DNA from 3 places in the Microbispora sp. H10949 genome. Region 3 is predicted to be linked to each of the others. Evidence: riboswitches for the same ligand, from Rfam matches in the RefSeq annotation. Region 3 holds a riboswitch; each other region holds the start of a gene.
The links. Region 3 has a riboswitch for cyclic di-AMP ahead of HHX40_RS19125 (hypothetical protein). Riboswitches for the same ligand answer to the same signal wherever they lie in the genome.
Positions count from the first base shown of each region.

Region 1: another riboswitch for cyclic di-AMP. It lies ahead of HHX40_RS29120 (C40 family peptidase); the one in region 3 lies ahead of HHX40_RS19125 (hypothetical protein).
Region 2: another riboswitch for cyclic di-AMP. It lies ahead of HHX40_RS10110 (CHAP domain-containing protein); the one in region 3 lies ahead of HHX40_RS19125 (hypothetical protein).

Region 1 covers NZ_JABBWZ010000012.1:193,627-203,018, reverse strand. The annotation lists gene HHX40_RS29135 (hypothetical protein) at 1-163, opposite strand, end outside; gene HHX40_RS29130 (BtrH N-terminal domain-containing protein) at 273-1,256, shown strand; gene HHX40_RS29125 (SAM-dependent methyltransferase) at 1,266-2,009, opposite strand; gene HHX40_RS29120 (C40 family peptidase) at 2,175-2,678, opposite strand; cyclic di-AMP (ydaO/yuaA leader) riboswitch at 2,809-2,968, opposite strand; gene HHX40_RS29115 (hypothetical protein) at 3,307-4,416, opposite strand; gene HHX40_RS29110 (helix-turn-helix domain-containing protein) at 4,549-5,127, shown strand; gene HHX40_RS29105 (hypothetical protein) at 5,281-5,850, shown strand; gene HHX40_RS29100 (family 43 glycosylhydrolase) at 6,204-8,045, shown strand; gene HHX40_RS29095 (FAD-dependent monooxygenase) at 8,287-9,392, opposite strand, start outside.
Region 2 covers NZ_JABBWZ010000003.1:602,276-611,667, reverse strand. The annotation lists gene HHX40_RS10155 (glycogen debranching N-terminal domain-containing protein) at 1-1,357, opposite strand, end outside; gene HHX40_RS10150 (transposase) at 1,509-1,709, shown strand; gene HHX40_RS10145 (hypothetical protein) at 1,776-2,480, opposite strand; gene HHX40_RS10140 (fasciclin domain-containing protein) at 2,710-3,372, opposite strand; gene HHX40_RS10135 (hypothetical protein) at 3,462-4,058, opposite strand; gene HHX40_RS10130 (DUF2945 domain-containing protein) at 4,358-4,585, shown strand; gene HHX40_RS10125 (DUF4236 domain-containing protein) at 4,691-4,870, opposite strand; gene HHX40_RS10120 (MarR family winged helix-turn-helix transcriptional regulator) at 5,058-5,561, shown strand; gene HHX40_RS10115 (hypothetical protein) at 5,662-6,240, opposite strand; gene HHX40_RS10110 (CHAP domain-containing protein) at 6,390-7,214, opposite strand; cyclic di-AMP (ydaO/yuaA leader) riboswitch at 7,526-7,670, opposite strand; gene HHX40_RS10105 (SPW repeat protein) at 7,988-8,455, opposite strand; gene HHX40_RS10100 (glycoside hydrolase family 15 protein) at 8,576-9,392, opposite strand, start outside.
Region 3 covers NZ_JABBWZ010000006.1:577,138-586,529, reverse strand. The annotation lists gene HHX40_RS19145 (ATP-binding SpoIIE family protein phosphatase) at 1-190, shown strand, start outside; gene HHX40_RS19140 (TIGR03086 family metal-binding protein) at 278-844, shown strand; gene HHX40_RS38240 (50S ribosomal protein bL37) at 863-940, opposite strand; gene HHX40_RS19135 (DeoR/GlpR family DNA-binding transcription regulator) at 1,079-1,885, shown strand; gene galT (galactose-1-phosphate uridylyltransferase) at 1,934-2,992, shown strand; cyclic di-AMP (ydaO/yuaA leader) riboswitch at 3,066-3,203, shown strand; gene HHX40_RS19125 (hypothetical protein) at 3,238-4,149, shown strand; gene HHX40_RS19120 (hypothetical protein) at 4,206-4,634, opposite strand; gene HHX40_RS19115 (DinB family protein) at 4,857-5,366, shown strand; gene HHX40_RS19110 (M50 family metallopeptidase) at 5,440-6,744, opposite strand; gene HHX40_RS19105 (LuxR C-terminal-related transcriptional regulator) at 6,936-7,541, shown strand; gene HHX40_RS19100 (PP2C family protein-serine/threonine phosphatase) at 7,561-8,673, opposite strand; gene HHX40_RS19095 (hypothetical protein) at 8,869-9,033, shown strand; gene HHX40_RS19090 (ribose-5-phosphate isomerase) at 9,129-9,392, opposite strand, start outside.

The sequences.
Region 1 (9,392 bases), on a different contig from region 3:
GCACCCCCGCGTCGGGCCGGTTCCGCACGCCGACCACGGCGTCGATCACCTGGTGCGCGACGATCGCCCAGTTGGCGTCGTCCCACGCGCCCTGCTGGAGCAGCGCGGTGACGGCCGCCTTGGTGGCGATCGCGCCCAGCGCGACGGCGAGCTCGATCGACATGCTCGAAGGCTAAAGAGGCCTCTGACGCTCCGCATGAGTACCTCCCTACTCACATCAGGTGCGATAGAGGTGTCAGGGTGACCGTCGGCCGGCATGAGGAGAGCGACGCATGACCTTCGTGAAGGACGTCGAGACCCGTGGCATGCGCCACTGCGAGACGACGGCGCTGGGGGTGCTGTTGCGGCACGAGGGGCTCGATCTGTCCGAGCCCATGCTGTTCGGGCTGGGGTCGGGCCTGTCCTTCGTCTACTGGGACAGCAAGGCCATGCCGATCCCCTTTCTCGGCGGCCGGGTCAAGCCGTTCGAACTCACCAGGAACCTGGCCGCCCGGCTGGGACTGACGCTGGCGACCGAGGAGACCACCTCGTCGCGCAAGGCGTGGGAGAATGTGGCCGCCCGCGTCGACGCGGGCCGGCCGGTCGGCCTCCAGCTCGACTGCTACCACCTGGACTACTTCCGCTCCAAGGTGCACTTCGGTGGTCATGTCGTCGCGATGTACGGCTACGACGAGCACGAGGTCTACCTGGTGGACACCGACCAGCAGGGTGGAGCGGTACGCACCGGCCGGGACGGCCTCGCCAGGGCGCGGGCCGAACGCGGCCCGATGACCGCCAGGAACCGGTCCTTCACCCTCACCCTGCCGGCCCGCCCGCTCAACTGGCGGGACCAGATCATCCCCGCCATCCGGGACTGCGCCGACGCCTTCCTCGCCGCTCCCATCGCGAACCTGGGCCACCGCGGCATCGAGAAGGCCGGCAAGCAGGTGCCCGGATGGCTGCTACGCGCAGCCGAGCCGCGGCGGGACCTGCCGCAGGCCGCTCTCCTCATGGAGAAGGGCGGAACCGGCGGCGCCCTGTTCCGCGCCCTCTACCGCGACTTCCTCGACGAGTGCACCCGGCTGATCGACGACGGCGGCCTCCGCACCGGTCACCGCCTGTACGCCGAGGCCGCCGGCCTCTGGACGGAGGTGTCCGTCCTGATCGCGAAGGCGGGAGAAAGCGGTGACGCGGGACACCTGGAGCAGGCCGGGGTCATCCTCCGCGACCTTTCGCGCCTGGAGGAGGACGCCATGCGGGTGCTCCGTCAGCTGTAGGGGATCGGGTCAGTTCCTGCGCTGGAGGAGGAGCGTGACGAACCCCAGGATGCCCCGGTAACCGCGCAGCCACATGTCACGGTGCTCCAGAGCCGCCGTGCGAGCGTCGTCGGCGTCCGGGCCGGAATGCTCGTTGGCCCAGCGCAGCAGCGTGCCCGTCCAGGACCACTCGTATTCGTCCCATTCGGCCAGATCGCTGGTGTACGCGTGGACGACGTCGAAACCGGGGGACTCGGCGGCGGCGACGGTGCCGGGCAGGTCGAGGAACTCCGACTTCGCGGCGCCCAGCCGGGTGAGCGCCTCCGTGGTCGGCTCGCGCTCCCAGAAGCCCTCGCCCACCAGTGCCAGCCCGTTCGGCCGCAGGTAACGGCGGACGTGCTCGACGGTCGGGACGAGCCCGCCGAACGCGTGCGTGGCCCCGACGCAGAGCACGAGGTCGTACTGCTCGGCGACCGGGAAGTCGGCGGCCGGCCGCTCGTGGAACCGGATGCGTTCCCAGACGCCCTGGACCTCGGCCGCCTGTTCCGCCGCCTTGAGGCCGAGCGCGGAGATGTCCACACCGTCGGCGGTCGCGTCCTGGTAGAGCGCCAGCGCGCGCAGCGTCCAGGCCGCCTCGCCACAGCCGAGATCGAGGATTCTCGCCCCCTCGGCCAGCCGGGCCCGGCGCAGCAGCCGGGTCACGTTGGCACCGGAGACCGGCGCGGCGATGGGGTGGTCCCGATGAGCGAGATGGCTGATCAGCTGGCGGTCCATGGCCCAATCCTTCCGCATCCCCGAACCCTTGCGGCAAGCCGAATCCGCCCTTACAGGCGGCGCCGGGACGACCGCCGGCGTGCCGCCGGCCTGGCCGGCCCCCGGCGGAGACGCGGTCACGTGTGACCGGACGTCCCCGCCGGGGTGTCGTCCACGACGCCGGGGTCACACGCCGGGGCGTACGGCGGTGACGAAGTTGCTCCTCCAGTAGCCCTTGAGGCGGTCGACCCTGACCACCGCGCCGGAGTGGGGAGCGTTGATCACTTTCTTGTTCCCTATGTACATGCCCACGTGGCCGCCGCCGCTGGTGAAGATGAGGTCGCCCGGCTTGAGACGCGCCAGGGAGACCTTCTTCTTGACGGCGTTGAGCATCGACCACGTCGTACGCGGGATCTTGACGCCGGCCTTGCGCCAGGCGAACTGGACCAGCCCGGAGCAGTCGAACGCCCCCGGGCCCGTGGCGCCCCAGACGTAGGGATCGCCGATTTGCTTTTTCGCCACCTTGATGGCGAGTTCGGCCTTCTCCTGCTGGACAGCGGCCTTGGTGAGCTTCGTGTTGACGGAGGCCTCCGCCGTGGAGGCCGTGGGCGTCTCTCCGGCGTACGGGGTGAACGCCGTGACGGGGGGCTCGGGCGGGATGGCCGTCGAGTCCGGGGGCGGGGCTGTCACGGTCCCCGTGACGGCGCCGGCAGGCAGGGCGCCGAAGCCTGCCAGGGAGACGGTGAGCGCTGCGCTACCGAGCGTGACGCAGGCAGCGCGAAGCAGATTGGTGGGGTTGGCGGACAGGGGGATCTCTCCTAGGGTCTTCCGCTTGCGCCTACCGGGTTAGCTGACGGATTCGGGCAGGGAAGTCGCCCTACAGCGCTTACGCGCCGATTCACCCCGGACCTTCGGATGGAAGGTCGATTGGTTCCCCGGCTCCGGGCCTCCTTGCTGCACGGATTCGGCATCACCGGCGCCCAGGGGGGCGGGAGAGGACATGGCGCCGGTGACAGTGGATGCGCTTTCCGAACACGGGCTGGCCGGGTTCGTTGGGCAAGGAAACTACCAAGACACGCCATATTGCCGCAAAGGGGGCAAATGGGATTATGACCGCATAAAGGGATCATAAAGCGGGGAGCTGCAGGTCAGGGCAGGTGTGGTAGTCGGAAAACGTGACGCTCGTCACACCGGCCGATCGGCCTTCCGCAGGTCGCCAGGGCGCGCGCATCCGGCCGGCGGGGCATCTTCCACCGGCCGCGGGCGATCCCGAAGCGCTCGCCACGCCGTCGGTCCACGGCGTGGCGAGGTCAGACGGTCACTGCGTACGCCAGAACGTGCCGTTGGCCGAGGGGTCGTCGGGGTCGCCCTGCGGGACGCTGAAGCCCGCGCCCCACATCGTCGTCGTTCCCGGCCTGCGGGCGACGGAGAACACGACGGCGTCGGTGCCGGACTTCCGGACGAGCCGGGCCTGTCGCCACGTCGAGCCCGTGACCTGCCACAGGGTGGGGTTCCAGTTGCCCTGCAGGACCCAGACGCCGCCCCTGCCGTCGGGCTCCACCTCGGTGTACGGCTGGGCGTTGGCGGAGCCGATGGAGACGGTCCACGACCTGCCGTTCCAGTGCATCACCAGGGTGCGGCCGAAGTTGACGTCGTCGCCCTCCTCGTCGGCGCCCTCCCAGCTGACCCCGCCGACGGCCCACACGTTCTTCGATCCCACGACCGCGATGTCCTGGATGGTCACGACGGCGTCCGGCGCGGGAAGGGTGAGGGCCGGAGCCGGGACCAGGGTCCAGGACGTCCCGTTCCACCGCATGATCGAGGGATGGTTGCCCTTGACGCCCGCCGCCCAGGCCACGCCGGCCTTGTACGCGTCGACGGCGGAGGCGCGGCCCGGCAGCCGGACGCTCTTCCAGGAGGACCCGTTCCAGTGCCTCGCCGTGGCGGCCGTCCCGGCGACCGCCCAGACGTCCTTCGCGCCCGTCGAGTCGGCGTCCGTCGCCGAGAAGCCACTGCCCAGGGAGATCGTGGTCCATCCGCGGCCGTTCCAGCGCGCGGCCCTGCCCTCGCCGAAGACCCACGCGTTCGTGCCGGAGGTGGCCGTCACGGCCCGCAGCTCGTACGGCGGGCTGTTCGGGACGACCCGCCAGGATCGGCCGTCGAACCGCTGGACGAGACCCCGCTGCCTGCCGTTCACGACCCGGTGCCCGGCCGCCCACACCGACCCGTTGCCCAGGACCGTCACGTCGTTGAGCACGTCGTCCCCGGGCAGCGTGTTCACCCTGACCGGCTTCCACGTGGGCGCGGGCGCCTCCGCCTGGTAGCCCTGATAGCCCAGGTGGCCCTGGTGGGCCGCACCGGACGCGGCCACGGGCGGCACGCTCGCCAGGCCGAGAACCATCACCCCTGTGACGACTGCGGTACGCATGACGCTCCCCTCCGTTCGCCCATATGACGTCCGATCGAGGACATTCGTTCACCGGGCGGCCACGCGACTTCCGGCGCGGATGCGGTGGAATCGGCCTGTCCGCGTGCGAAAACGACAAGTAGGATTGCCGGTATGGCAAACGACGACGCCGCCGTCCTGGCCTCCGTCGGTTCCCGGCTGCGTGCGCTGCGCAGGCAGAACGGCAGCACGCTGAGCCGGCTCGCGGAGTCCACCGGCATCTCGGTCAGCACCCTGTCGCGCCTGGAGTCCGGCGAACGCAAGCCCACGCTGGAGCTGTTGCTGCCGCTGGCGCGGGCCTACCAGGTGCCGCTCGACGAACTCGTCGGCGCGCCGCCGGTCGGCGACCCCCGGGTGCGGTTGAAGCCCATCAGCCGCTGGGACTCGACGATCGTGCCCCTGACCCAGCACCCCGGCGGGCTGCAGGCGTACAAGATGATCATTTCGGTGGAGCGCTGTGATCCCGAGCCGCGTACGCACGAGGGCTACGAGTGGCTCTACGTGCTCAACGGGAGGCTGCGGCTGGTGCTCGCCGAACACGACCTCGTCCTCAGGGCGGGGGAGGCCGCGGAGTTCGACACCCGGCTGCCGCACTGGTTCGGCAGCACCGGCGAGGCGCCGGTGGAGATCCTCAGCCTGTTCGGCACCCAGGGCGAACGCATGCACGTCCGGGCGAAACCACGCGGCGCGTAGGAGACGCCCGCTGAACCGTCTCAAGGACGAACCACGGCTTTCCGCGCATAATGGGGACACCTGCAGGCGATCAAGGAGCGACGATGCGGCTCGCGCGGTGGTCGAACGCTCCCGGCCGGGGACGATGACCGGGTGAGGAGAGGCCGATGGGCCATGGCGGCGGCTCTCGGGCTCGCCTGCCTGGGCGCGTGCGGGTCGGTGACGGCCTCCTCCGGTGTGGACATGGATCACCTGCGGGAGCTGGGGGTCGCGCCCGACCTCGTCTACCTCGTCGATCTGCCGGGATACGAGATGGCCGAGCAGTCCATGGGCGGGGTCGGCGAGGAGGGGTTCGGCGTCTTCTACACCGCGCCCGGCGGACGTCAGGTGGAACTGCGGGTCGACCGGGGCGCCTTCGACGACGACGTGTGCCGGAGCACTCCGATCAACCTCGCCACGCCCCCGGACGCGCTGGTCCTCTGCGTCCACGACGAGGTGGGCTGGTATCGGATGGCCGGTGACCGCCACGAGTACGTCGCGCTCAGGGGAGACGTCCTCATCAAGCTGAGCGGAGGGGTGACGGACGTCGGCCGGGCGGCGCTGAAGGCGGCCGTCGCCGGGGCGCGGCGCGCCACCGGCGACGGGAAGGCCGGCACCGCGCCGCCCCGCGTGCCGGTGGAACGAGGCGACCTGCCCACGGCAGGCGACGGCGCGCCGGACAACGAGGTCGGCCCGGGTGGCTGACCGGCGGATGGGCAGGTTTTCCGCCGCGTCGCGGAGCTGAAAGTTTCACACCCCGCACGGGTACGGAGGTCCCGGTCGCGGCGCTCCGGACACAGTTCAGGACGGGTGGCCCGGGCGCGTGACGCCGCCGGGGCGCGGGCCCGGAACCTTGACCATCCCGCCCGCATGGGATTGGCTCCGCGCCGTGGCGATGTCCACGGTCGCCGCGGCACGCGTTGACGGAGACGAATTCCGTACAAGCGGGCGAACGGAATCGTGCGCCCGTGATTGTTAACGCTAACAATTAGGTAGTACTTGTCGCCGCTGAACGTGTCGATGCGCAAGTCGCGTGGTCACTACCCCAGGAGGTGAGTATGGGATCGGCGTTCACCCTTCGGGCCCGGCTCAGGCGTGGTGTCGTCTGGATGGCGGGCCTGTTGTGCATGGCGGCGTTGCTGCCGGCCACGACGGCCAAGGCGGACAACCCCATCGTGCAGACGATCTACACCGCTGACCCGGCCCCGCTGGTCTACAACGGGCGGGTGTACCTCTACACCGGTCACGACGAGGACGGCTCGACCTACTTCACGATGAAGGACTGGCGGGTCTTCTCCACCACCGACATGGTGAACTGGACCGACCACGGCTCCCCGCTGAGCGTGGCCACCTTCAGCTGGGCGAAGTCGGACGCCTGGGCGGGCCAGGCGGTCTACCGCAACGGCAAGTTCTACTGGTACGTCCCCACGACCAACCGCTCGACCGGCCGGATGGCCATCGGCGTGGCCGTCTCCGACAGCCCCACCGGCCCGTTCAAGGACGCCATCGGGCGCCCGCTGGTCGAGAACGGGGAGATCGACCCGACCGTCTACATCGACGACAACGGGCAGGCCTACCTGTACTGGGGCAACCCGAACCTGTGGTACGTCAAGCTGAACAGCGACATGATCTCCTACTCCGGCAGCGCGACCAAGGTCACCTTGACCACGTCGGGGTTCGGCACCCGCACCGGGGACGCCAACCGGCCGACGCTGTTCGAGGAGGGGCCCTGGTTCTACAAGCGGGGCAGCCTGTACTACATGGTGTTCGCGGCCAAGTGCTGCTCGGAGTTCATCGCCTATTCGACCTCCTCCAGCCCGACCGGGCCGTGGACCTACCGCGGCACGATCATGTCGACGCAGGGCAGCAGCTTCACCAACCACCCGGGGATCATCGACTACAACGGCGGGTCGTATTTCTTCTACCACAACGGCGCGTTGCCGGGCGGTGGCGGATACACGCGCTCGGTGGCGGTGGAGAAGTTCACCTACGGCTCTGACGGGTCGATCCCGACGATCAACATGACCACGACCGGGGCGCCGCAGATCGGCACGCTCAACCCGTACGTCCGGCAGGAGGCCGAGACGATCGCGTGGGAGTCGGGTGTGGAGACCGAGGCCTCCACCGAGGGCGGCATGAACGTCGGGTTCATCGAGAACGGCGACTACATCAAGGTCAAGGGGGTCGCCTTCGGCTCCGGCGCGACGTCCTTCAGCGCCCGGGTCGCCTCCGCCAACTCCGGCGGCAAGATCGAGCTGCACCTGGACGGCGTCAACGGCACCCTGGTCGGCACGTGCAACGTCTCCGGCACCGGCGGGTGGCAGACCTGGACCACCGTCTCCTGCTCGGTGAACGGCGCGACGGGCACCCACGACCTGTACCTCAAGTTCACCGGCGGCAGCGGCAACCTGTTCAACGTGAACTGGTGGCAGTTCAGCGGCAACGGCCAGCCGTCGCCTTCGGCCACGCCCTCGCAGTCGCCGTCGCAGTCCCCGTCGCAGTCCCCCTCCCAGTCGCCGTCGCAGTCCCCCTCCCAGTCGCCCTCGCAGTCGCCCTCGCAGTCACCGTCGGCCACGCCCACGCGCACGCCGACTCCGCCGGTCACCGGCGCCTGCAGCGCGACCTACCGCACCACCAACACGTGGTCCGGCGGCTTCCAGGGAGAGGTCACCGTGACGGCCGGAAGCTCGGCGATCAGCGGCTGGACCGTCAAGTGGACCCTGGCCGGCGGCCAGACCATCAGCCAGGTCTGGAACGGCACGCTGACCACCAGCGGCTCGACGGTCTCCGTGAGCAACGCCTCGTACAACGGCTCGCTCGCGCCGTCCGCGTCGACGACGTTCGGCTTCCTCGCCAACGGTACGGCGTCGACTCCCACCGTCACCTGCACCGGATCGTGAGACCGGCGGCGCCCTGACGGCGCCGCCCACCAGGAGGCGGCGGACCCACCGGACCCGCGCGAGCACCGGCCTCGCGACGGGGGGTTCGCCGCCATCCCCATGCCATCTCGCCGCCGTTCTGCCGCCAGAGTCCGGGGCCGGCTCGGTGCGCCCGGTTCCGCCGTGGGGGCGCAGCCGGGCGCACCGTCATTCCGGGCGGCCCCAGAAGCCCCGCCCGGCCTGGGACGCCCGGCGGTGCGGCTCATACGGACGGGACCCGGTAGTCCCGGATCGTGATCGCGGTCGCGGCCCGGCGGATCGGCCCGGTGACCCGCTCGATCATCCGGTCCTTACCCGGCAGGTGCGGCATCAGGCGCAGCATCAGCATCTGGAAGCGGATCTGCGCCGCGGACCTCAGCACCATGCCCTTGATGTTGGCGGCCGCGAGCTTCTGGTTCTCCTCGACGAAGTGCCGCATCTCACGCTCGTACGCGGTGAACCCGGCGGTGTGGTCTCCGGCCGCGGCGGCGAGGCAGCCCGCCAGCACGTAGGCGCCGACCAGGGCCAGGCTGGTGCCCTGCCCGGACGCGGGGGAGGGCCCGTAGGCGGCGTCGCCCACGAGGGCCACGCGGCCCGACGACCAGCCGTCCATGCACACCTGGCTGATCGAGTCGAAGTAGAAGTCCGGCGCGTCCCACATGGCGTCGAGGAGGCGCGGGACGTCCCAGCCCTGGTCCGCGAAGACCTCGGCGAGCAGCTTCTTCTGCCGGGTGACGTCCCGCCCGTCGCCGGCCCCCGGCGGGGAGGAGAACAGGAACATCGCCCTGGCGTCGGCGTCTCGCCGGGTGCCGTACATCCCGGCGCTCCGGCCCGGCGCCGGGTGCATCATCTCGGTGCGGTCCAGGCCGAGGTGGTTGGGCACCGTGAAGATCGAGATGTGGTGCCCGAGGTCGCGGACGAACCGGGACTCCTCGCCGAAGGCCAGCGCGCGGACGTTGGAGTGGAGGCCGTCGGCACCCACCACCAGGTCGAACGTCCTCGGGGGGCCGCTCTCGAAGGTGACGCGCACCCCTCCGGGCGTCCGCTCCAGGGCGGTGACGGAGTTGTCGAAGAGGTACTCGACACCGTCTCCGGCCGCACCGTGCAGGATCCGGACGAGGTCGCCGCGCATGATCTCGACGTCGTCGCCCTCGCGGCCGCCGAACACCTCGGCGTTCATCGTCGCGACCTGCTTCCCCCGGGCGTCGACGAAGCGTGCGACGCGCATGTCCGTGCTGTGCCGGCGCACCTCGTCCAGCAGGCCCATGCGGCTGACGACGTCGAGTGCCGCGCCCCGGATGTCGATTTTGTAGCCGCCCTCCCGCAGAC
Region 2 (9,392 bases), on a different contig from region 3:
GGGCGCCGTCGGCGAAGTTGATCCCGTCGAAGGAGTCCTTCCACCCCTGGTTGACCAGGCCCTGGTCGGTCTTGCGCCGATACCACAGGAACCCGTCGCGCATGCCGTACCGCTCGATCCACTCCAGCGCGGCGTCGGCGTGCGGGAGCAGCCGCCAGGCCGCCTCGGTGTCGAGACCCCAGCGGCGCAGCTCGCCGAGGAGGACGACGAACAGGGGGCTGGAGTCCACCGAGCCGTAGTAGGCGTGCCCGCCCACGCCCGCGCCCGCGTCGTCCGGCCGGGCGCCGTACCGCAGCTCGTGCAGGATCTTGCCCGGCTCCTCCTCGGTCATCGGGTCGGCTTTCGTGCCCTGCAGGTCGGCCAGCCGGCACAGCGTGCCGTACGCCAAGCCGGGGTCGAGCGGCAGGACCAGCAGGGAGGTGAGCAGCGAGTCGCGGCCGAACAGCGTCATGAACCAGGGCGCCCCGGCCGCCACGCTGGGCGGCAGGTCCGGGCGCTCGGGATCGAACAGCCGCAGCGCGCCGATGTCCCGGTGGGACTGCCGCAGGATCGCGCCGAGGGCGGTGTTGGAGGTGGTGACCTCCGGCAGGCTCCGGTCCCACTCGAACAGCCACCCCGCCTGCTCGGCGAGCGCGGGCGTCAGCCGCTTGTGGCAGTACCACGCCTCGGTCTCGACCCCGTTGATGATCGGGTTGACCTTCAGCGCGGCCCTCCACTCGCCCCGTGGCGGCACCACCGCCCGGAACAGGAGCATGCGGGGAGCCGGCACCGCCAGGACCGGGGTGTCACCGGCCTCGGCCGTCACCCGCGCCCCCCGGGCCTTGCTGACGGAGAACATGCGCAGCGAGCGTTCCTCCGTCGCGGTCGTCACGTCGGCCACCCAGTGCACCCTGTGGGTCTTCACCTCGAACAGGTCGCACACGTCGGAGCCGACGAGCAGGGTCACGACGAGGCCGGCCGGCTCGTGGGACATGTTCCGGATGACGAGGTCCTCCGACAGTCCCCCGCCGACGTACCGGTCGCGCGTCACCAGCAGGGTGCTCTCCACCTGGCCCGGCCGCGGCGCGGCGCGGCCGAGGAACGTCGCGTGGTACGGCTCGCCGGTGACGACCTGCAGTTCCTCGATCGGGCCGTCGTCGACGCGCAGCTCCCACTGCGACAGCAGCCGGGTGTCGGCGTAGTAGATCCCCTGGGCCGCTCCCGGCAGGATGTCGCCGTTGCGGGACGACACGCAGAACGAGCCCCCGGCCACCAGCGTCACGGCGCCCGCGCCGATGGGGCTGGGCTGCCCCTCGAACGTCCACCCGCCCGTCATGCCGATCCCCCCGGCCCGCACGCCCGTCAACGCTGCCGTCATACCCTTCCGCTGCGCCGGTTTTCACCACTTATCGCCAGTTATGTCGGGATGGCCTGTCCGGCCGCCGCCGGTGGAGCGCCGCACGGTCCCGGCACGGCGGGTCCTGCCGGGGTTTACTCCTTCATGACCTGGGGTTCCCTACCCTGCCGTCATGCGCAGGTGGGTGAGTGCGGAGGGGCACGAGGTGGACTCCGTCGTCATCGAGGGCCGGCGGCTCCTGCGAGTGCGCCATCTGGGGTATCACGTCGGCTTCTGCGCCACCGTCGAGGAGGTGGCCGCCCACGTGGACCTGGCCGACCTGGTGGAGGTCGTGGAGCTGCGACGGGCCGGACGCCCGCGCGCACGGCGATGAGGGGTGAGCCGGTCCCGGCCGGCTCACCCCTCGGTCGTCCCACTGCCGCCCATGCGGCGGCGGGGGTCAGTCCCAGCCCGGCATCGAGAAGGGGTCGGCGCTCCTCGGCCTGGCCTGCCCCTTGGCCTTGATCATCTTCTTGGCCCCGGTGGCCGGCTTCGCCGGCCGGAGCCATGCGTCCGCCGCCTCGTCGTCCTCCTTCTTCTGCCGGCCGGTGGGCGCGCCGGTCAGGTCGTCGCCCGACAGCTTCGCGTAGGTGGGCTTCTGCGTGGAGGGGTTGAGGAAGATGTCCCGCGGCGCGTTCTGGGCGTTGGCGCCGCTGTTGGCGCCACTGTTGGCGTCGCCGCTGTTGTTCCTCGCCGGCATGGTGAACATGCCGCCGTTGCCCAGCGGCATGAAGCCGCTCGTGCCGCCGGGCTCCTGGCCGGCGGCCCCCTGCTTGCCGCCCGCCTGGCCCGCGCCCTGCGGAGCCCCGGCCGCCTGGCCGGTGTTCGCCTGGCCCGCGTTCCGCGGGCCTCCGGCCGCCGGGCCGCGCATGCCCTGAGCGCCGGCCTCGTCGTCCGGCTTGGTGAACGGGGTGACCTTCGCGCCCTTGTCCAGGATCTCCAGCGCCTTGGACGCGACGAAGTCGGGCTCCTCCGGGTGGTTCATCGCCATCGCGGCGATCTTCTTGCCGGGCGACAGCTGCTCCTTGGCGGCCATCGGGCTCTGGTCGGCGGGCGCCGGCCCCGACAGGAGAGCCGCGGCGAGTACGGCAGTAGCTATAGGCATGAGTATTTCCCCCGAATATTGGTGGACGGTACAAGAACGAAGGTAAGCGGCTGATGCCGGGCGTTCACGGACCTGACACTCAGTGTCCGGTCAAATAAGAGAATCGGCCGCTTCAGGACATAGGCCGCACCCCGCGCGGAGAATCGGGAGCGAAAAGGGATGGAAACGAATCCGGGGGCGCGCCGCATGCGGCACACCCCCGGAGAACACCGTCCTGGACGGCGGCCGGTCACCTCGGCATGAGGACCTTGTCGACCAGGTAGACGGTCGCATTGGAGGTGGCGAGGTTCCCGCAGGTCACGGCGGCGTCGTTGACCTTGAGGCTGGGCGCCGCGCCCGAGACGGTGAGCTTGCGGCCCTCCAGGCTGGTCAGCTCGCCCTTCAGGTCCGCGGGCGCCTTCCGTCCCTTGACCACGTGGTAGGCCAGCAGCCCCCGCAGCGACTTGCGGTTGGTCAGCAACTGGTCGAGCTGGTTCTTCGGGATCTTGCCGAACGCCTCGTTGGTGGGCGCGAACACGGTGATGTCCTGGGCGGAGTTGAGCGTCTCCGCGAGCCCGGCCTTCTTCACCACACGGGCCAGCGTGGAGAGCGACGGAATGTCGGAGAGCGCGGCGCCCACCGGCACCTTGGCCAGTTCGGCGGGACTGCCCTTGCCCGAGGCCGGGAGCGAGGCGCAGGCGGGCCCGACCGGCGACGCGGCCGCCGAGGCCGAGGGCGTCGCGGAGGCTCCCTCGCTCGGCTCGGCGCTGGTGGTGGGGGTCTCGGTGGTCATGTCAGTGGCGGTCTCGTTGACCGCGACCGGGGCCGCGGAGTCGCCGCCCTGGCTACCGCACGCCGCGGACATCGACAGCGCCGCGGTCAGCGCGGCAAAGGCGAGCAGACGGGTTTTCATGATGGTGCTTCCTTAGTCGTGGAAAGGTCGTTGCTGGGTGGCGGGCCGGGCGCGCGGGCCTGTCCGTCAGGCCGTCTCGGGCGCGTTGTTCACCAGCCGCGCGGCCGCTGCTGCTGCCGGGGGCGCTGGATGACCTTCTTCCGCCCGTGGACCGGCGGGAACGACCTGGTCTTCTGCACTCCCTGCGCGGAGTGGAAGGTGAACGGCTTCGGCGCCTCGCCCGGCTTGCCGGGCGCCGACGCCGGCTGGAACACGACGTCGCGCGTCTTGGGATCGATCAGCGGGATGATCGAGGTGTTCGATCCCGACGGGCTGACGTTCTCCGCGCCGCCGGCCTTCTCCCCCGGCCTGACGACGTCGCCGTCCGCGTCCGGCCCGGCGTCCGCACCGGGATCACGCGGCACGTCCGGGGCGCTCCCCGGAGCGGAGTCCGCGCCGGCGTCGCCCCGCTCGCCCGCCGTCCCGCCGGGCGCCATCCACGGCGGCGCCTGCGGAAGCATGAACGGAGACTCCCCGTCCTGCGGCGCCCCGCCGGGCGTGAGAGCGAATGGTCCCGCCGGCCGCCACGACGGCGTGGCGTCGTTCGTGTCCGCGGTGGCCGTCGTCCCGGTCGGAGCCGGGTCCGGCGGCACGACGGCCGGCCCGGAGAGGAGGGCGGCGGCCAGTACGGCAGTGCAGAGAGGCATGAGACTCCCCCGAGGTCATGGATGGTACGAGCACGACGGTAAGCGCCGCACCAGGGAGTGATCACGCATCCCACGACCAATGTCCGGTCAAGCATGGTGATCGGGCGCTTCACCCGCAAAGGTCCCATCACGCCTGCAAGCGGCCCGCCTGACGGGCGCCGCAGCGGCGTGGAACATACGGGTTCGGCGCCCCGCGGAAACGCCGGGGAAACGGCACGGAGATCAGGCGCCCAAGGGATCGCCCTTTTCCTGGATTCCCATCCCGAGTGCCGGCGGGACGAAGGGGTATGCGCGGGCCCATGAGTGACAAGCGCGAATCCGAGGAACCGAAGGTCGGCGACGAGGTGACCTGGAAGAGCCACGGCGGGACCGCCGAAGGCAAGGTCGAGAAGAAGATCACCGAACGGACCGAGGAGGCCGGCCGCACCGTGGCCGCGTCTCCGGAGGAACCGCAGTACAAGGTGCGCAGTGAGAAGAGCGGCGGCTCGGCGGTGCACAAGCCCTCGGCGCTGCACCCGAAGAAGTGACGCCCGAAGAAGTGAGCCCGGAAGAAGTGAGCCCGGAGAAGTGACGCCGCCGGGGTCCTGCGCCGGGCGGGCCGGAGGCCGCGCCCGGCGCGTCACGCACCCGCTCTAGCTGAGCGTCTTCTTCCAGTGGAAGCCGCCGGGCAGGTTCACCGTGAGGGTGCGACGCCCGTCCGCCGTCTTGGTCACGCGGAAGGCGCGACCGCCGTAGCTGTGGCCCACACCGCCGCGCGACAGGTTGAGTCTGAAAGGCCCCATCTTGATTGACTTACGGTAGCTCCAGCCCATCGTTTCCCTCCGTGTTTTCCGTGCCCCCGCGACTACCCACAGAAGCGATCAGCACACGCGCTCGCACAGAGGTGCATGTCGGGACGCACCGCCGCCGTCCTCGCCGTACAACTCCTGGTCACAGGGTGGGAACCTTTGTCCGGTGCAATGACGAGACGGCGGCTGGGACCGTGTAAAAACGATGCCTATGGCTAAGGATGGGGACGAGGAGCCGATCGCGGACGACCTGGAGGCCGTCACGTCCGCCGTGCTCACCGCGTCGCGGGTGCTCGTCGCGATCTCCGCACGCTCCCTCGCCTCCGCGGAGGACAGAGTCACACTGCCGCAGTTCCGGATGCTGCTGGTGGTCGGGCAGGGAGAGACAAAACTGGTCACGCTGGCCGAGAGACTCGGCGTGAATCCCTCGACCGCGATGCGGATGGCGGACCGCCTCGCCGCCGCCGGGCTGCTGAAGCGCGAGGTGAACCCGCAGAACCGGCGGGAGACGCTGCTGCGGCTGACCGACGTCGGCTCGCGCATCGTGGACGAGGTCACTGCCCGGCGCAAGGCGGAGATCGCGGCGATACTCGCCCGGATGCCCGCTCCCCGGCGTCAGGCTCTGATCACCGCCATGCGCGAGTTCACCGACGCGGCCGGCGAACCGCCCACGACCGTCTCGTTCCCGCTCGGCTGGCCCGATCCGTCCTCCTGACCCGATGCCTGAACGGACCTGGTGATCCGGTACGCCCGCCGGAAGCCGGCCGGGTTCGCGGCGGCGGCGCACTCGCCGGGTACGCGGTCGTCACGCGGACTCAGCATCCGGAGGCGGCGCACTCCCCCGGGATGAGGCCGCCGGAGCCACCGGCCGTCGAGGGCGTGTCGTCGCCTCCGCCGGAGCCGGTGCCCGCGCCGCCCTTCGTGTCACCGCCCGCCTTTCCGGCCGGCCCGGTCTTCACCTGGCCCGTGCCGCCGGGCGCCTGACCGGTGGACCCACCGGCGCCGGAGCCGGTGCCCGTGCCGTCTCCGGCGGGCGCCTGCGCGGAGCCTCCGGAGCCGCCGTCCGCGCCACCACCCTCGGCGTCGCCCGCCGAGCCGTCATCCGCGCCGTCCTCGGCGCCGGTCCCGGAGTCCGGTCCCGCCTCGGCGGGATCACCGGCGCCGTTCTCCTGCGCCGGTGCCGTCTGCTGCCCGGCACCGCCCGCGGAGGGGCCCGGGTCCGTGGCGCCGCGCAACGCGAAACCCGCACCCGCCGCCGCGAGCACGGCGACCAGGATCACGGCGACGATGACGAAGGGCTTCCTGCTCTTCGCGCCGGACGGCTCGTCGCTGGAGAGGATCTCCTGACGAAACTGATCATCCTGGCTCGTCTGTGAGGGGACGCGCCCGTACATGTGAGACAACTCCCAGCGGTCGTATCGGGGGAAAGCTCCACGGCTTCCGCGGGTGGCTGCCCACCCTAGCCGCGCGAGTCACCGAATTTCACAGACACCCGCAAACGATCTCAAACTCCCAGAGTGTTCCCAGGCGCCTCTCCGGCCGGTCAGCCGAAATAGGGGAGGTGGAACGGCTCCTGCGCCGCGGCGGGGCCGGACACCCCGGCTCCCACGACCTCCTGGCCGCGTCGCTCGCCGCCGTGCCCCTCCCGCCGCGGGCCACCCATGCGGTGCCGTCCGCCGGACGTCGCCGCCGCGGCGGCCCTGAAGCGCAGACCCGTCACCGCGGTCGACACGAGCGCGAACAGCAGCCCGGCCGGCAGGACGGCGTCGCTCGGCGAGAAGACCGTGCCCGGCGGCTGCCCGTGACCCGCGGCCATGCTCCGCGTGGCCGACGCCGCCGCCCCCTGCCCCACTGCCCCCTGCACCACCGCCCCCTGGACCGCTGCGTCCGCCGCCACGGGCTGGACGGTGACGGTCACCTTCGGGATCACCTTGACCTTGCGCGGCAGGCCGTACCCGACGATCTTGCTGGAGTCGCGCACCTTGCGCTTGAGCCAGACGCCGTCGACATTGCCCTCGATCGTGTGGACCTTGCCGCCGACGACCTTCTCGACGATGCCGACGTGGTCGATGTCCTTGATGCGCTTCGACCCCGACCAGTCGAAGAAGACCACGGCCCCCGGTTCCGGCTTGCGGCTCCAGGCGCCCTGCTGCTCGAACCACTTGGCGTGCCGGGTGGTCAGCGCGAACTCGCCGACGTGGTCCCGCACGCCCGCCCGGTTGGCCGCCCACGAGACGAACATGTCGCACCAGGGAGCCGCCTTGAAGTCGGAGTCCATGGCGATGTTGTCGGCGTACCACTCGCCGAACTTGGTCGGCTTCCCGGGCCGTTCCCGGTAGCCGAGTTCCGGGCGTACGGCGTCGAGCAACTGCTGTGCTATCGGATCGGTAGAAATCGAAGGCTCCTATGGCGCGCGTCAGAACATGACGAACCCGCCGCCGGGCACGACGGCATGCGGGCATGACCGTCACGCCGACCGTCACGCCGGCGGACGCACCGGCGGACACGGCCGCGGCGGTCCCCGGGCGGGCGGGGTCGGACGGGATTCAGAAACGGGAGATGTGGCAGCCCGTCACGGGCGCGCCGTCACCCCGGAAGCCTGGAGACGTTCCAGGGCGGGCATGTGGTCCGGCGACGGAGGCCGGACCGGGTGGGCAGGTGGAGCGGACACTCCACGCGCTCTCCTCTCCTTGGCCGCCTACCGGGTTAGCTGACGGGTTCGGGCCAGGAGTAGCCCTACCGGATGGTCCGGATTCACCCCAGAAGAGACGTGGGTCCCCGGTTCCCGGGTTCGATGACATCCGGGATTCGGCGGTCGCCGGTCGTCCTCGGGTTGAGGACCACGCACCGGCGTACTGACCGGAAGCATAGTAGATCACGAGAAGGACACGACCGAAAAACCGGCAAACAGGTCCATTTCTGCACCTTCTGCACCATGCTTCCGCAGGTCCTCGCACTGACGGCACCTAATCGTGATATGCGCCACATCGTCCGGTACGGGCCCGTCTGGCACTCGGGCTCCCATAAAGCACGATGGCGGGGCGTGAGCGGGCTCGGGCCCTCTCACGCCCCGTCGATCCGGCCGGCCCCGCCGCGTCGGACCGCTGGCGTCGGACCGCAGGCGGCGGGCTGCCGCGCCGGCTACCACTCACCGCCCGGTGCGCCGACTCCTCTCCGCCGGCCGTGCTCGTGCTGCCGGTAGTTGGCCGCGAACGCGAGCGCGCCGAGGCCGAACAGGAAGATCACCGCTCCGGTGACCACGTTGTTCCAGATGGTCGCGGTGGTCGCCGGCTGGCCTCTGATCACCCACGGCGCGATGATCGCCCAGACGCCGAGCACCGGTGTCACCCAGCTCACGCCGTACGTCCGGCCGAACGCGGAGGCGCAGCTCAGCGCGAGCGCCGTGACGACCAGCCCGACGATCAGGTTGTTGACCGTCAGGCCGCCGAACCCGGTGAATCCCACGATCCACGGCGAGATGGCGAGGTAGAGGCCGGCGAGGAGCGTCACCGCGTCCATGACCTGCGCCGGGGCGGTCGATCCCGCCCGGTCGTACGTCTGGCGCAGCTCCGTGACGTCCGGGCGTCGAGCCAGACCTGGTTGCACCATGATGTGTCACCTCTTCTCCCAGGTGGCCGGGGGCCCGAGACCCCTCTCTTGCATCATGCAACCGGGGACGGCGCGGAGGGGAGACCGCGAGACGCGCGGATTGCAGATGAAGTACATCTGTCAGGCAGATGGCGCCGCCGCCGTCAGGGCTTCCGCCGTGTTGACGATCGAGACGTGGCTGTAGGCCTGGGGGAAGTTGCCCACCTGGCGGCGGCGGGTGGGGTCGTACTCCTCCGCCAGCAGGCCGACGTCGTTGCGCAGGGACAGCAGCCGCTCGAACAGCGCCCGCGCCCGCCTGCGCCGGCCCAGCAGGGCGAGCGCGTGCGCGAGCCAGAAGGAGCAGGGGACGAAGACCCCCTCCCCGCCCGGCAGCCGGTCCACCCCGTCGGCCTCCGGCCGGTAGCGCAGCACGAATCCGTCCTCCGTGAGCTCGCGGCACACGGCGTCCACGGTCCCCGTCAGGCGGGGGTCGTCCAGCGGCAGGAAGCCGAGCCGGGGGATCAGCAGCAGCGCGGCGTCCAGCCCCCTGGAGCCGTAGAACTGGGTGAAGGTGTTGCGGCCGGGGTCGTACCCGTGGGCGCACACGTCCCGGTGGATCTCCTCCCGCAGGGCGCGCCAGCGGCCCACCGGGCCGTCGAGCCCCTGCCGCTCCACCGAGGCGACCATCCGGTCCGCGGCCACCCACGCGAGGACCTTCGCGTGCACGAACGGGCGGCGCGGCCCGCGCACCTCCCAGAGCCCGTTGCCCGGCTCGCGCCACGCGCCCTCGAGATAGTCCATGAACGCGCGCTGCAGGTCCCAGGCGTCCTCCTCCGGCCCCAGCCCCGCCTGTCTGGCCTGGTAGAGGCAGTCGATCACCTCGCCGTACACGTCGAGCTGGAACTGCCGGGCGGCGGCGTTGCCGACCCGCACCGGCCGGGACCCCTCGTATCCCGGC
Region 3 (9,392 bases):
GCTGCTGCGCTGCCGCACACTGGTGGTCGAGGTCGCCGACGGCTCCCCCTCCAGCCCCGCCCCGCGTACGGCCACCCCCGACGAGGACACCGGCCGCGGCCTCCAGCTGATCAAGCGCTTCGCCTATCGCTGGGGCACCCGGCCCACCCCGTACGGCAAGATCGTCTGGGTCGAGCAGCATCTTCCGTGACCGGCCGCCTCCTCGCGGGCGGGCGGGCATGACTGATCGCCGGGAGGAGTTACGGTCGAATCGGGGAGCTCGTGGCGAGGAGGGGACATGATCGACATCCGGGACGCGTACCGCAGGGCGCTCGACGGTTTCGGCGACCGCCTCCATCTCGTCCGCCCCGGACAGTGGGACCTGCCGACGCCGTGCGTCGACTGGGACGTCCGGGGGCTGGTGAACCACCTGGTGACCGAGAACCTGTGGGCTCCCGAACTGCTGTCGGGCCGCACGGCCGCCGAGGTGGGCGACGCGTTCGAGGGCGACGTGCTCGGCGACGACCCGGTGAAGGCGTTCGAGGCGTCCGCGCAGGGCGCCGTCCAGGCGGTGTACGCCGAGGGCGCCCTCACGAGCGTGGCTCATCTGTCCTTCGGCGACGTGCCGGGCGAGGAGTACATCACCGAGCTGTTCGCGGACGCGCTGATCCACACCTGGGACCTCGCGCGGGCCGTCGGCGGTCCGGAACGGCTCGACCCCGACCTCGTCGCGTCCTGCGCCGAATGGTTCGCCAAGGCGTGGGACGGCTACCGCGAGGCGGGCGTGATCGGGGACGAGCGCGACGTCCCGGCCGGCGCCGACCAGCAGACCAAGCTGCTCGCGGCGTGGGGCAGAACCCCCTGAGACGGCCCCGGAACCGGGCTATCGCCCCGTAGGACGCTTGCCGTGGTTGGCCTTCTTCTTCCTGCGGGCCTTCGACTTGCGTGCGCGTCTGCCCATCGCGGCCGCCTTCCCTGGAGTACGGGTTTCGCCCACTGTCCCCCCGCGGGCGGGCGGCGGCAAGTACCCGCACCCCGGCTCAGCGCTCCTGTACGTATGTGTGCATAATCTGTTGGAATCTGTTTAAAGGAGTGGCGGATGCTGGCCCAGCAACGGCAGCAGGCGATCCTGGAGAGAGTCCGCAGGTCCGGCGGGGTCCGGGTCGCGCAACTCGTGCGTGAGCTCGGGGTGTCGGACATGACGATCCGCCGCGACCTGGAGGTCCTGGCGGAGCGCGGCCTGATCGTTAAGGTGCACGGCGGGGCCACCGCCACCGGCGCCGGCTCCACCGAGGAGCCGGGCTTCGCGGCCAAGTCGATGCGGCAGCAGGCCGAGAAGGAGGCCGTCGCCCGCTGCGCGGCCCCGCTCGTACGGCCGGGAAGCTCCGTCGCGCTCTCGGCCGGCACGACGACCTGGACGCTGGCCCACCACCTGGTGGACGTGCCCGAGCTGACCGTGATCACCAACTCCGTCCAGGTGGCCGACGTCTTCCACCGGGCGGGACGGCCCGACCAGACCGTGGTGCTCGTGGGCGGCGTGCGGACGCCGTCCGACGCGCTGGTCGGCCCGGTCGCGGTCGCGGCCGTCCGCTCCCTGAACGTCGACATCCTCATGCTCGGCGTGCACGGCATGAGCGTCCGGGCCGGTTTCACCACCCCCAACCTGCTGGAGGCGGAGACCGACCGCGCCCTGATCGCCGCCGCCCAGCGGCTCGTCGTCCTGGCCGACCACACCAAGTGGGGGACCGTCGGCATCAGCACGATCGCGGCCCTCGGCGAGGCCGACGTGGTCGTGAGCGACACGGGCCTGCCCGAGGACGCCCGCGCCGTGCTGTCGGAGCACGCCGGCGAGCTCCTCCTCGCGGATCCGTCCGGCGAGGCGCCCCTGAAGACCGCCTCCGTGTGACGCCGCCGCGACGCCGGAGAAGAGCCCTGTGAAGCTGGAGATCGCACCGTGAAGCGCACCATCGCTCATCTGGCCGACGGCCGGGAGCTGATCTATTTCGACCGCCGCGACGACGCCGACCACGACGTGGCCGACCCCCGGGATCTGCCCGCGCGCCCCCTCGCGTCCGAGTTGCGTCACGACCCGCTCATGGACGAGTGGGTGGCCGTCGCCCGGCACCGCCAGACCCGCACCCACCTGCCGTCCGCCCAGGAGTGCCCGCTCTGCCCCGGGCATCCCGGCTCGGAGATCCCCTCGCCGTACGAGGTGGCGGTGTTCGAGAACCGCTTCCCGTCGTTCAGCTTCAACACCGGCGCGTACGAGCAGGTGGGCGGGCTGAGCGAGGTGCGGCCGGGGACCGGGCGCTGCGAGGTCGTCTGCTTCACCTCCGACCACGACGCCTCCTTCAGCTCCCTCGGCGACGAGCGGGCCGCGCTGGTCGTCGAGGCGTGGGCCGACCGCACGGCCGAACTGTCCGCGCTGCCCGGCGTGGAGCAGGTCTTCTGCTTCGAGAACCGCGGCGCCGAGATCGGCATCACGCTGCCGCACCCGCATGGGCAGATCTACGCCTATCCGTACGTCACGCCGCGTACCCGGCAGATGCTGGAGACCGCCGCCCGGCACCGCGGCGGCAACCTGTTCGCGGACGTCCTGGCGGCCGAGCGGAAGGGGCCCCGCGTCGTGGCCGCCAACGAGCACTGGACGGCCTTCGTCCCGGCCGCCGCCCGGTACCCCTTCGAGGTGCACCTCTACCCGCACCGCCGGGTGCCGGACATCCCGGCGCTGTCGGCGGAGGAGCGGGCCGCCTTCGCGCCGCTGTACATCGACGTGCTGCGCCGCCTGGACGGGCTGTTCGGCGTCGTCATGCCGTACGTCGCGGCCTGGCACCAGGCTCCGGTCACCTACCGCCGGGATCTGGCCTACCTGCACCTCCAGGTCTTCACGATCCGGCGGGCGGCGGACAAGCTGAAGTACCTCGCCGGATCGGAGTCGGCGATGGGCGCCTTCGTCAACGACGTGCTGCCGGAGGAGGCCGCCCGCATGCTGCGCGAGGTGGTAACGGACTGATCTCCGTACGGTTGCGACTTGGGGTGGCAGTCACCATTTCTTTACCACTAGTATCCCTGGCACCACCGGTTACAGCCGGTGCCGCCTAATCCCGGGCGCCTCGCCCGGGAGCCGGGGACCCATTCACGCCTCTGGGGTAAAGGCACGTCGCTGCCCGGGCTCCTCCAGCCCGCACCCGTCAGCTAACCCGGTCGGCAGATGGAGAGGAGTGGGCTCTGCCCCGCGCGTTCCCCCTGGCCGCCGGTGTGTTGACCGCCGCGGCCCTCGTTCTCGGCACGGCCGCCGGGGGCGCCGCCGCCCCCAAGCCGACGGAGAGGCAGCTCAAGAAGCAGCTCGCCGGCCTGCAGAAGAAGGTCGACCGGCTCATCTCCGACTACAACGCCAAGCGGGTCGCGCTCGCCAGAGCGCGGGACGACGAGGCGGCGGCGCGCGCCCGCGTGACCAGGGCGGAAACCGACTACATGGCGACCCTCGACGAGGTCCGGGAGTTCGTCGGGCTGCGGTACCAGACCGACAGCGTGCGGGTCCTGCCCAACCTGACCGTCTCCGCGGTGGCGTACCAGCTCAAGGAGGAACAGGCCGCGAGGCTCGCGCGGGTCGACGAGGTCCGCACCGAACGGCAGAAGGCCGCCGAGGCGGCGAAGGCGCTCACCGCGTCGCTGAAGTCGCAGGCCGCGGAGGTCGCCGGTCGGCGCCGGGAGGCCGAGAAGCTCATCGACGACATCAAGGACAAGATCGACCGCCTGGTCCCGATCGCTCCGGGCCGGAGGGGCAGCGGGTCGTGGGCGCCCGAACTGCCGGCGGGCGCGGACAACATCACGCCCCGGATGCGGCTCATGCGCTCGGAGGTGGAGGAGCACTTCGATCTGAGCTTCCCGGTCGGCTGCTACCGGGCCGAGAACAGCGGTGAGCACCCCCTCGGCCGGGCCTGCGACTTCATGATGAGCTCGGGCGGCGCCATGCCCTCGGCCCAGATGAAGGCGCTCGGCGACAGCCTGGCCGCCTGGGCCATCAAGAACGGCCCGAAGCTCGGCGTGATGTACGTCATCTGGCAGCAGCGCATCTACAACCTCGGCCACCCGGGCTGGCGCCCCATGTCCGACCGGGGCGGCGTCACCGCCAACCACTACGACCACGTCCACATCTCGATGTACTGAGCAGGAGCTTCGAGGGCCGGCGGCCTCGCCGAGCGAGGCGGCCGGCCCGTTCCGCGTCAGGCGGGGATCTGCTTCTCGTTCCAGGTGTAGTAGATGTAGGTGCTGCCGGGCCCGGTCATCGTGCCGTAGACCTGCCACCAGCTGTTGGTGCCGGGCGAGAAGCGGAAGACCTTGTCGCCGGGCCGGTCGTCCACGAACACGGTCGTGGACCCGTCGGAGGAGTGGATCTGTACCTCGATCGTGAACGTCTCGGTGTCCGGGATGTCGAGGCAGACCTCGTGCGTGTACGCCGACGGACCGGCGATGTTGTAGTTACGGCCGTCCACCGACGGCCGCTGGACGTTGGTGGGGACGTAGCTGGTCCGGGCGTAGGTGTACCCGCCCGTGGAGCAGTCGACCGCGGAGGCGGACGCGGGACCGACGCCGGTGAGCGTGGCGCCGAGGACGCCGGTGGCGACGGCGAGAACGGAGATCGTGCGCTTCATGCCTCTCCTCATCCGTGCAGCGACCCTCCAACCAAAATGGTTGAAGGCTGAACTGATTCTGACTCGATCATGCTGTTTGGACAAGTACAGGCAAAGGTTCGTCCACGCCCGAGTCAAGCGGGTCGCGAGAGCGCGCCCCCTCTCCTGCGCCTGGAAGGCGGGCCGTCCGGCGGGGCGGAAATGAAGTGGTCGCACCCCGGGGGCCAGGGGGAGGATGTCCGGATGACCGACACACGTACCGATCCTCCGCTCGCCGCGGGCGAGCGCGAGATGCTGCGCGCCTTCCTCGACTTCCACCGCCAGACGCTGGCCGTGAAGTGCGAGGGCCTCGCCGAGGAACAGCTACGGCTGCGCTCCGTCCCGCCGTCGTCCCTGTCGCTGCTCGGCATCGTGCGGCACATGGCCGACGTCGAGCGGAGCTGGTTCCGGCGGCGGCTCGCCGGCGAGGACCTCGAAGGCATCTACTACACCGACGACGATCCGGACGGCGAGTTCGACAACGTGGACACGGCGTCCGCCGAGGAGGCCTTCGCCACCTGGCGCGCGGAGATCGAGCACGCGCGGGCGGCGGAGGCGGCCTGCGCCGATCTGGACGCGACGACGAAGGCGGCCCGGCAGGGCGTCCACCACTCACTGCGCTGGATCATGGTCCACATGATCGAGGAGTACGCGCGGCACAACGGCCACGCCGACCTGCTGCGCGAGCGCATCGACGGGGCGACGGGCGAGTAGGGACCCCGTCCCTCACCCGCCGGGCCGGGCCCGCCCGGCCCGGCCCAACCCGATCAGCCCGGTTCAGCCCCGCTCAGCCCGAGATGCGGACGGGGTTCACCAGGTCGGCGTAGATGAGAAGGCCGCCCATGACGACGAGCAGGGCCGCCATGACGTACGTCAGGGGGAGCGCCTTGGCGACGTCCACGTAGCCCGGCATGGGCCGCCGGCGCACCCGGGCGAAGGCCCGCTTGACTCCCTCCCACAGGCCGCCGGCGATGTGGCCGCCGTCCAGCGGCAGCAGGGGGACGAGGTTGAACATGCCGACCGCGAGGTTCAGCCCGGCCAGCAGGCTGATGAACACCTCGATCTTGCTGTCGATGGGGATGTCCGACGCGGCGATCTCACCGCCGATGCGGCCGGCGCCGACGATCCCGATCGGCCCGTTCGGGTCGCGCTTCTCCCCCGAGAACGCCGCGTTCCACACGCCGACCATCTTCTTGGGGATGTTGACCATGGCCGCGGCGGTCCGCTTGGTCAGGTCCCACATCTGCCCGACGACGTAGCCGGGGCCCTGCTTCTCCACGACGATCGTCGGGCTGACGCCGAGGAAGCCGACGTTCCTGTCCACCTTGTCGGGGTCGGTCTGCGAGGGCATGTCCTGCGCGATCAGGTCGACGTCCACCGTCGTGGTCCGGCCGTCGCGCTCGATGCCGAGCGTCGTCGCCCCGGCGCCGTGCGACCGGATCTGCCGGGTGGCCGCCTCCCAGCTGGCGACCGGAGTGCCGCCGACGGCGACGATCCGGTCCCCCGGCCGCAGCCCCGCCTTCGCCGCGGGCGTCAGCGGGTCGCCGGACGCGCAGTCCCGGTGCGCGGCCTCGGCCGCCGGGATAGCGCACTTGGACACCGAGGAGACGACCGGTTTCGTCGTCCGCACGCCGAAGCCCATCATCACGACCGCGAAGAGCACGAACGCCAGCACGAAGTTCATCGCGGGCCCGCCGGTCATGATGATGACCTTCTGCCACCAGGGCTTGCGGAAGAAGACGCGGTTCTCGTCACCCGGCCGGATCTCCTCCGAGGCGACCGCCCTGGCGTTCTCGATGAGGCCCTGCCAGGGGCCCGTCGAGACGCTGCGCAGCTTGCCGGGGTCGTCGGAGGGACGCGGCGGGAGCATGCCGACCATGCGGATGTAGCCGCCCAGCGGGATCCACTTCACGCCGTACTCGGTCTCGCCGCGCCGCCGCGACCACAGCGTCGGCCCGAAGCCGACCATGTACTGCGTCACGCGGACGCCGAACAGCTTGGCCGGGACGAGGTGCCCGATCTCGTGCAGCGCGATGGAGAGCAGCAGACCAACGAAGACGATCACGAATCCGGCCACGATGAGCCAGCTCATCAGCGCGTACCTCCGAGTCGGAGAAGATGCCGTGGCAGTCGTCGCACCCTCCGAGAGTAGCCCACCGGAACAAGGGAGAGACCTGCTCCGGCGAACCGGCGCGTTGCCCATACATGGCCGAACCTGGACACTCCGTTGACAGTACGCAATGGGTCGATCACCCTTTGAGAGACCGTCCAGAGGGGAGCGTCTTGATCCGGATCCTGGTGGCCGAACACCTTCCGTTGGTACGGCGAGGCCTGGTCGCATCTCTCGAAGGGGAGAGCGACCTCACGGTGGTCGCGGACGTCGGTTCGGCCGAGGACATCGTGCCGGCCGCCCTCGACGTACTGCCGGACGCCGCCGTCATCGACGCGGACCTGCCGGGGGCGGACGGGCCGAGCCTGGCCGCGCGGCTCGTCGAGAAGGTGCCCAGATGCCGGGTGATGCTGCTGTCGGCCCAGCCGAACCCCGGCCACCTCAAGCGGGCCTTCGCGGCGGGAGCCCTGGGCTACCTGAGCATCGAGGTGTGCCCCGAGCAGCTCGCCGACGGGATACGGCGGATCATCGCCGGGCGCCGGATCGTCGACTCCGAGCTCGCGGTCGCGGCCCTGGAGGCCGCCGAGTGCCCCCTCACGCCCCGGGAGCACGAGGTGCTGCGCCTCGCGGCGGGGGGCGCGCGCTCGAAGGAGATCGCCGCCGAGCTGGGCCTGTCCGTCGGCACGATACGCAACCACCTGTCGCGCGTCCTGGTGAAGACCGGGGCGCGCAGCCGGGTGGACGCCGTCCGCATCGCCACCGACTACGGCTGGTTGTAGGGAGCTTTCCCGGCGGGCCTCAGGGACGCCAGATGAGGACGAGCGCGCAGTCGTCGTTGTGACCGGACGACATGGCCTGCACGAGCTGCCGCGCCTTGTCCCGGAAGCCCGAGGGCAGCAGCCGCTCGGCCTCCCCCAGCAGCCGGTCGAGCCCGGCGTCGATGTCCCGGCCGGGCTGCTCGATCAGCCCGTCGGTGAACAGCATGAGCGCGTCGCCCTTGCGCAGCACGCCGCTGTCGGTCTCGCAGGCCAGGTCGGGCACGACGCCGAGCACGACCCCCTTGGCCGTGGACACCCGCCAGGTGCCCGACCCGGAGTCGAACCGGACCACCGGCGGGTGCCCGGCGGAGGTGATCGTGTACTCCCCCGTCGACAGGTCGAGCGTCAGGTGGACGGCCGTGACGAACCCCTCGTCGCCGATCTGCCGGTGGAGATAGGAGTTGCAGGAGGCCAGGAAGTCGTCCACCGAACCGAGCAGCCCGCCGAACGTGCCGGAGAGCATGAGCGCGCGGGTGCCGGCGTCGACGCCCTTGCCCGACACGTCGACGACGGCGAGCTGGACCCGGTCGCCCTCGCGCATGGAGACGACGAAGTCGCCGCCGAACGACGACCCTCCGGCCTGCTTGAGCACGACCTTGCCGCCCCAGTCCTTGGGCAGCGGCGGCAGCTCGCTCTGCCGCTTGAGCCGGTCGCGCAGCTCCAGCAGCATCGCGTCACCGCGCAGGCCCTGCACGCCGAGCTTGCCCCGCGTCCGCGCCATCGTCCACGCGAGCGCGGCGGTGAAGCCCATCGTGATCAGCAGGCCCGGCCCGACGGCGAGCACTCCCCTGGTCGCTCCCATGTAGGCGAGGGACGCCGCGACCGCGCACAGCAGGATGGCCAGGCTGCGCAGGCGGAGCTGGAGGCCGCCGATCAGCGTCACGAGGATCAGCAGCGACGGCGAGAACCAGTACGCCGAGACCTCCGCGTCGAGCACGCCGATGACCACGGTGACCGCGACGAGGGCGATCAGGAGGTACCGGTCCTTCGACCACACTTTCCTGACAAAACGGACCGACGGCACCAGAAGCGGCACGCGCGCCAGGATGGCGCGCAGCCGTGGAGAGATCAGCGGCGCCGGACGGGAAGTCATGATGGCCTCGACTGTATCCGGACATCCCAGGTGGCGGCACCCGCTTGACCGACGCCGGGGTCGTGTCCCGTGATCTTTCCAGCCTACCCCCGCCGAAGATCACGGGCCACCCGCCGGCCGCCCGCTCCGGATGTCCTGAGCGGATGTCCGGCCGGTTCGATCGCACGCTCACGGCCCGGGGCGTACGCTCGCGGTATGGCGCTGCAGAGTTTGCAGATCACCGCGATCACGGCCATGCGGGCCCGCGACGTGTCCCGGCCGACCCCCGAGCAGCAGGAGACCGCCGAACGGCGGCCGCTGCGCGACGAGACGACGCCCCGGCGGGAGTCCCGCCGGGGCCGTGACCGGGACGGCCGCTGACGCCGCCCCTGGGGCGCTGACCGGCCCGCTCACCGGCCGCCCGCCCGGTGTCCCGGACGGGCGGTCTCCGGCGCCGGTGCTTCCGGCCGGGCGGATCAGGCGGGCAGCGGCGGCAGTTCGCCGGTCGTCTCGTACTCGGCGAGCTGGCGGATCCGCCGGGCGTGCCGCTCCGCGCCCGAGAACGCCGTGCCGAGGAAGACCTCGACGAACCGGGCGGCCTCCTCCGGCGTGTGCATCCGCGCGCCGATGCTGATGACGTTGGCGTCGTTGTGCTCGCGGGCGAGCCGGGCCGTGTCCTCGTTCCAGGCGAGGGCGGCGCGCACCCCGCGCACCTTGTTGGCGGCGATCTGCTCGCCGTT